DNA from 2 places in the Dietzia psychralcaliphila genome. Region 2 is predicted to be linked to the other one. Evidence: riboswitches for the same ligand, from Rfam matches in the RefSeq annotation. Region 2 holds a riboswitch; the other holds the start of a gene.
The links. Region 2 has a riboswitch for thiamine pyrophosphate ahead of A6048_RS00825 (LLM class flavin-dependent oxidoreductase). Riboswitches for the same ligand answer to the same signal wherever they lie in the genome.

Region 1: another riboswitch for thiamine pyrophosphate. It lies ahead of A6048_RS05360 (ABC transporter ATP-binding protein); the one in region 2 lies ahead of A6048_RS00825 (LLM class flavin-dependent oxidoreductase).

What each region holds. Positions count from the first base shown of each region.
Region 1 is NZ_CP015453.1:1,189,990-1,193,387, reverse strand. It holds gene A6048_RS05370 (bifunctional copper resistance protein CopD/cytochrome c oxidase assembly protein) at 1-1,323, opposite strand, end outside; tRNA gene A6048_RS05365 (tRNA-Arg) at 1,431-1,503, shown strand; TPP riboswitch at 1,895-1,992, shown strand; gene A6048_RS05360 (ABC transporter ATP-binding protein) at 1,975-2,814, shown strand; gene A6048_RS05355 (ABC transporter permease) at 2,811-3,398, shown strand, end outside.
Region 2 is NZ_CP015453.1:187,796-191,193, forward strand. It holds gene A6048_RS00815 (class I SAM-dependent methyltransferase) at 1-517, opposite strand, end outside; gene A6048_RS00820 (ABC transporter substrate-binding protein) at 514-1,506, opposite strand; TPP riboswitch at 1,573-1,666, shown strand; gene A6048_RS00825 (LLM class flavin-dependent oxidoreductase) at 1,720-3,114, shown strand; gene A6048_RS00830 (molybdopterin molybdotransferase MoeA) at 3,212-3,398, opposite strand, start outside.

The DNA of each region.
Region 1 (3,398 bases), 1.0 Mb from region 2:
GAAGTCGGCCATCATGTACATCCCCATGCCGGAGCTGGTGGTGAGGAACAGCAGCACGCAGCCGAACGCCCAGGCCACGGTCCGGCCCACCGGCCACGAGTCGCCGCGGCGGTGCAGGGTGACCAGGCCCCACACGTACAGGCTCAGCAGGACGACCGCGGCCAGGCCCAGCACCAGGTCGAAGCGCCACAACCCCAGCACCGTGCCGAACGAGAACGGACCGGGGAGTTCGAAGCCCAGCAGGGCCTCCTGTCGGGTGGGGACGTAGAGCGGCGCCGGCGGCGGGGTGCGGCCGAGCGAGACCGAGAGCCCGATCGTGCCCGCCATCACCACGGCCTCGACCAGCCCGATCCGCAGCAGGGTCCCGCGGTCGACGGGGGCGTTGGCCGACTTCGACTCGATCTTGGCGATGATCCGGCGGCGCATCGCCAGTCCGAACACCGCGAGCAGGCCCAGCAGCAGCGCCTTGGCCAGCACCAGTAACCCGTAGGTCGAGGAGAACAGGTCGGCGGGGTGCAGACGCACGAGCGCGTTGATGATCCCGGAGAACCCGAGCGCGATGATCGCGATGGTGGCCACCACCGAATAGCGGCGCAGCGCCAGTGCCACGCGGGAACCACCGCGCATGGTGTGCGCCAGCACCGCGACCAGCCCGCCCACGTAGAACGCCGCGGCGAACAGGTGGATGATCAGCGAGTTGGTGGCGATGTCGTGGGCCGTGCTCCCGGAGGCGTGGCCCGTAGCCGCAACCGGCAGGAGCGAGAGAACCGACACGCCCAGCCAGATCACCGACCAGCGCCAGCTCAGGGTGAGCCGCTGCCCGATCCCCGCCACCAGCGCGATCACCGCCGCCCACCGCCACGACGAGGCCACGTCGATCTGGTTGATGGCGACGATCCACTGGTCCGGCGGCAGCGACTCCCAGAAGGTGCGCCCGGAGACGTCCGACAGGGTCAGCGGGATGAGCAGCGCCGCGGCCACCGCCCAGGCGATGTTGGCCCACGAGGAGATCCGCTGCGAGCGGTATCCATCCACGTCGAGGGTCTTGTCCTTCTGGGGCGGGGTGAAGAACGCAGCGAACAGGGCCGTTCCCACCGCCACCGCCGCGAGCAGTTCGCCCATCGCGCGAACCGCCGGGAGCCCGGCCGTGGTGAGAACGCCCGGGTCCGGGACGCCCACCAGCGCGAGCGCCACCTCGGTGGACATGCCCGAGAGCGGGATCACCACCGCGGCGGCCACCACCGCGAGAAGGATCACGACGGGCACCACGCTGCGGGTCCTGAGCGGTCCGGCGGTGGCGGGTGCCGACTTCGACGACGTCATGACCTCTATCGTAGGAACTCCAGTGCCCCCTGGCCGATTCGCGGCTGCTCCGCACACCCCCGGATCGGCTACCATTCTCCCGGCGACGCCGGATGCGCGCGTCGCAGGCCTCCGTAGCTCAGTGGATAGAGCATCCGGTTTCTACCCGGCTGGTCAGGGGTTCGAATCCTCTCGGGGGCGCCCAGCTCAGAGCGTGTGTCCGGCACCGAGATCGGCACTCGGCCGGTCGCCGTGCCCAGCTTCGTGCGAATCGACACCGGGCCACCGCCCGCCGCGTGGTCACTCCTGCCGCCGCGTGGTCACTCCTGATCACGTTCTCCCAGGTGGGGTTGCCCGAAAACCGTCAGATATGGCTACTCGCCGAGTGGCGAATGCGGCCCCTCGCCGAGTGGGCACAACGTTCGCGGCCATTGCCGCCGGCGAGGTGAGCGAGCGGCCGGGTCCCTGCCGGCCACCGACCACCTGTTGCGGGCGATTGCACCCGACCGTCGCTACCAGCAATGGAGTCGCGTCGAATCCCGATGCGTGCCGATGGTACGTTCGGAATTCGAGCTGATTCGCAAAGGTCAGCATCGATGACACGGGGTGCCCCTACCGAACGGGGCTGAGATCACACCCGCTGAACCTGAACTCGTTCACACGAGCGGAGGGATGTCAGATGCGCTGGCGTGCGCTTTCGTGAGTCATCCAGGAACTACGGCGGTGGCGCTCGACGATCTGGGACACACCTATCCGGGCGCGCTCCGCCCGGTTCTCGCGGACCTCACCCTGTCCGTCCCGGTGGGCGAGCACGTCGCCGTTGTGGGGCGCAGCGGATGTGGCAAGTCGACCCTCCTGTCGCTGATCGCCGGTCTCGTCGAACCGACAACCGGAAGCGCCCGAGTCCTCGACGAAGCCCGGCCCGCACGGCGCCTGGAGTCCTGTGCGTTGATGCCCCAGGGCGACAGCCTCTTGCCCTGGCTGACCCTGCTCGACAACGTCGCGATCAGTCTCCGCAACCAACGGGTGAGCCGTCGCGCGGCCCGCGCCGAGGCCCAGCGCATGCTGGACCGCCTGGGGCTGGGTATCTGGGCCGATGCCCGTCCCGCAGCTCTCAGCGCAGGCATGCGCCAGCGCGCGGCGCTCGCGCGAGCTCTGCTGGCGCGCAAACCCGTGTTGCTGGCCGACGAGCCGCTCGGCGCGCTCGACGCGATCACCCGTGCCGAGGTCCAGCAGTGGCTGCGCCAGTCCATCACCGGCACCTCGGCCACCCTCGTCATGGTCACGCACGACGTCGATGAGGCGCTGCTCCTCGCCGAACGCGTGGTCCTGCTCGCACGACAGGAGCTCGACGCCCCGGCGCGTGTGGTCTCCACCTGGCCGGGATGGTTCGGTGACGACCGCCCCCGCGAGGTCCTCCTCGGCGACGAGGCGTTCGCCACGGCCCGCCGGGAAGTGCTCCAGGCCCTGGCCCGGGAATCGCACCTGGCCGAAGGCGGAACCGCCCGATGACCGTGCGATTCCTCCGTTCCGCCGCTCCCGCCTGCGTCACGATCCTGCTGGTGCTCGCCGCGTGGTTCATCGTCACCGCTCTCGAGCTCGTGCCGGACTACGTCATCCCCGCCCCACTCGCCGTGCTCAACTCGCTCGTGTCCACCTGGCCCGACAGGCTCGGTTCAGCCACGCTGCTCACCGCCACCGAGACCATCATCGGAGTGATCCTCGGAGTGGTCGTCGCGGTGGCGGTGGTGGTCGTCAGCGCGTTCGTGCCCACCATCGGGCAGGCCATGACCCCCCTGCTGGTCGCCTCCCAGGCCATCCCGGTCATCGTGATCGGCCCACTGCTGACGATCTCCCTCGGCTATGGCATGGCACCGAAGGTCATCGTGGTGGCCCTGTTGTGCTTCTTCCCGGTGGCGCTCAACCTTCTCTCCGGTGTCCGCACGGTCGACGCCCGGCTGATCGACACGCTGCGGAGCCTGCACGCCACCCGGTGGTCGCTCTTCTGGCGGGTGCGTCTGCCCTTCGCCGCCCCGCGCGGTTTCGCCGGACTGCGCGTCGCGGTCACCTTCGCCCCGGTCGCCGCGGTCTTCGCC
Region 2 (3,398 bases):
CTGCGGCGGCGAGTTCCGCGAACAGTCGACGCCCGTCGCTCAACCGCAGGTGGTCGCCGTTGAGGAACACCCCGCCGGGTGGCAGTAGGCGCCCGAGGTCCTGATAGAGGCGGGTCAGCACCGGTGGAGCCAGCCAGTGCAACGCGGTCGAGCTCGCGACGGCGTCGATTCGCGCGGAGGGGAGCGCGGTCATCCAGTCCGGGTCGACGAGGTCGGCGTCGATGAACTCAACCCGGTCACCGAACTCGGCGAGGGCATGGCGGCCGAGCTCGAGAAGGAGCGGGTCGTAGTCCACGGCCACCACCCGCACCGACTCGAAGCGCCGGAGCACCCGCTGGGCCAGCGACCCGGGACCACACGCGAGGTCCAGGACCGTCGACCCGGGCGTGATGGCCGAGGCCAGGGCGTCGAGCATGACTTCGAACCGGGCCTCTCGGTGAGTGATGTACGCGGCCTGCTGGGAGTCCCAGGCCCGCAGGAGTTCGCGAGCCCGCGTCTCGTCTGGTGAGTCCGTCACTGGAACACCCCTGTCGTGGTGAGCCAGTCGCCGAGTTCGGCGACCGCGTCGATGGACCGGATCGACGGGTCCATGGCGGTCCCGGAGAGTGCGACGATCCGATCACCACGGACCGCCGAGAGGTTGGATGCCACCGGATCGGACCGCAACTGGGTGATCTTGTCCTCCGCACTGTCGCCCGGGCGGCCCCGACTGCTCAGGTCGGCCACGACGATCACATCGGGGTCCCTCTGCGCGATCTGCTCCCACGACATCTCGGGCCAGGCGCTGGAGGTGACGTCGTCGAACGCGTTGCGGAGCCCGACCGCCTCACTGATCGCCGACGGCATGCCGCCCGCACCGGCCACGATCGGGGGGCCGTTGTAGAAGGAGTAGATCCATACCGCGGTCGGTTGTTCCGTCGCGTCCCGCGTGGCCTCGTCGAGCACCTGTTGCTGCTCGGCGATCAGCTGCTCGGCCGAGTCCTCGACGCCGAAGACGCGGCCCAGGTCGCGGTACTCGTCGAACAGTCCCTGAAAGGACGCAGGGGAGGACGGAGCTGCGCCGGGGCAGCCGGCCTCCGAGGCGTAGGAGGGGACCCCCAGTGAGTCGAGTTCGTCGAGAGTGCCGACTCCGTCCGCGCTGTAGAACGACCCCAAGGTCGAGTACGTGAAGTCAGGCAACGCCTCGCGCAGCTGTTCTGCCGAGATGGTCTCCGGGTTGATCACCGGCACCTCGTCGAAGGCCTCCGCCAGCTCCGGAAGGGGCTCGTCGACCTGGTAACCCTGCCCGACCATCTGGTCGCCGAGTCCCAGTGCCAGCAGGATCTCGGTCGCGTTCTGCTCGAGCGTGACCGCGCGTTCCGGCGGGGAGTCCACGTGGAGCTCGCGGCCGCAGTTCTCGAAAGTCACGGACTCGGCCGGCGAAGCTGTTGCCTGGTCGGTGTCCGGACCGCCGCAGGCGACGAGGCCTGCGGTCAGCAGCGCACCGCCGACGATAATGGGAATCATTTTCATTAGGGCAGGCTAGCACTGCATCCGGCAGGGGTCATCCGGGGGGCGACGGCGAGTAGGGTGTGCGGTGACACGGGGTGCCCTGCAGGGGCTGAGATCACACCCGAGCGAACCTGATCGAGTTTGTACTCGCGTAGGGATGTCTTTGGTGCATCTACGGCTGCATCTGCTCGTGCGGTGGTCCCCTCCACGATCATCGCAAGGAGAACAATGACGTCGAGCCACGAGGCGGCGCGCGATCGCAGCCCCCGGAGAATTCGGCTGAACGCCTTCGCCATCAACGGTGTGGGCCATCAGGTCCCGGGGATCTGGCGGCATCCCGCTGATCGGTCCCGGGATTATCGCGACCTCGAGCACTGGACTCGTCTCGCCCGACTGTTGGAGGAAGGACTGTTCGACGGCATCTTCCTCGCGGACGCACTGGGGCCGTATGACGTCTACGGCGGTAGTGCCGATGCCGCCCTGCGAACTGCGGCAAAGATTCCGATGAACGACCCGATGATGCTGGTGAGTGCCATGGCGGCGGTCACTGAGAACCTCGGTTTCGGCATCACGGCGAGCACGTCCGCGGAGCACCCGTACACCTTTGCCCGGCGGATGTCGACGCTTGACCACCTCACCCGGGGCCGAGTGGGGTGGAACGTGGTCACGGGGTACCTGAAGAGCGCGGCGCAGAACCTGGGAGAGGGCGACCAACTCTCCCACGACGAGCGCTACGACCGGGCGGACGAGTACCTGGAGGTGCTCTACAAGCTGTGGGAGGGATCCTGGGAGGACGACGCGGTGGTTCTGGATGCGGAGCGGGACATTTTTGCCGACCCGGCGAAGGTCCACCCCATCGGCCACAACGGGACGTACTTCACCGTTCCCGGTGTTCATCTGTCGGAGCCTTCTCCCCAGCGGACCCCGGTGATCTATCAGGCCGGCGCCTCCGAGCGGGGTGTTCGCTTCGCCACCGAGAACGCGGAGGCGATCTTCGTGGCGTCCCCGACTCTCGCCCAGACCAGTGACCAGGTCGGTCGGATCCGGGCGGGATTGGAGGCGGCAGGGCGTGGGCGGGACGCCGCGCGCATATACGCGCTGCTCACGATCGTCGTCGACCAGACCGATGCGGCGGCCGCCGAGAAGTATCGCGACATCTTCTCCTACGCGTCGGAGACGGGCACTCTGGTGCTCAACTCGGGATGGTCGGGAATCGATCTCTCCCAGCAGGACCTCGACGCTCCTCTGGATCCGGTCGCCACGGATGCCATCCAGACCACGGTGTCGAGCCTGTCGGGAGCCGCGGACCCGGACGGGCGGTGGACGTTGCGCGACAGTGCCCGGTTCAACGCGACGGGCGGCCCCGTGGTGGTGGGCTCGGGGGACACTGTTGCGGATGCCCTGGAGCACGTCATGGCGGAAACGGACGTCGACGGCTTCAACCTGGCCTACGCGCTCAATCCCGGTACCTGGGAGGACGTCATCGAGTTCCTTGTCCCTGTGTTGCAGCGCCGCGGACTGTATCCGCGGGCCGCGGAGTCGGGCACGCTCCGCTCCCGGATGTTCGGCGACGGCGACCTGCTGCCGGAATCTCACCGTGGGGCGGCCTTCCGTCGCCGGTGACGCGATGGGTGCGCCGCATCCCCGACCTGAACCCGCGCGACGTGACCGCGTGCGACCACGCGCTCCTCGAGCGTGGAACCCCGCTCCCGGCGGCGACCTACAGAGGTACGAGGTCGACCTCAGCGCCGGCCGGGAGGGAGGTCACGTCGGCGGGAATCTCGATGAGTACATCTGCCCGGGCCATCGACGCCACGAGATGCGACCCCGGGCCGGAGACCGGGTCCACAACGGGCAGGTCCCCGCCGGAGGGCGCGGCGGACGGGGTGGCGGGAGGGTCGGTGGCC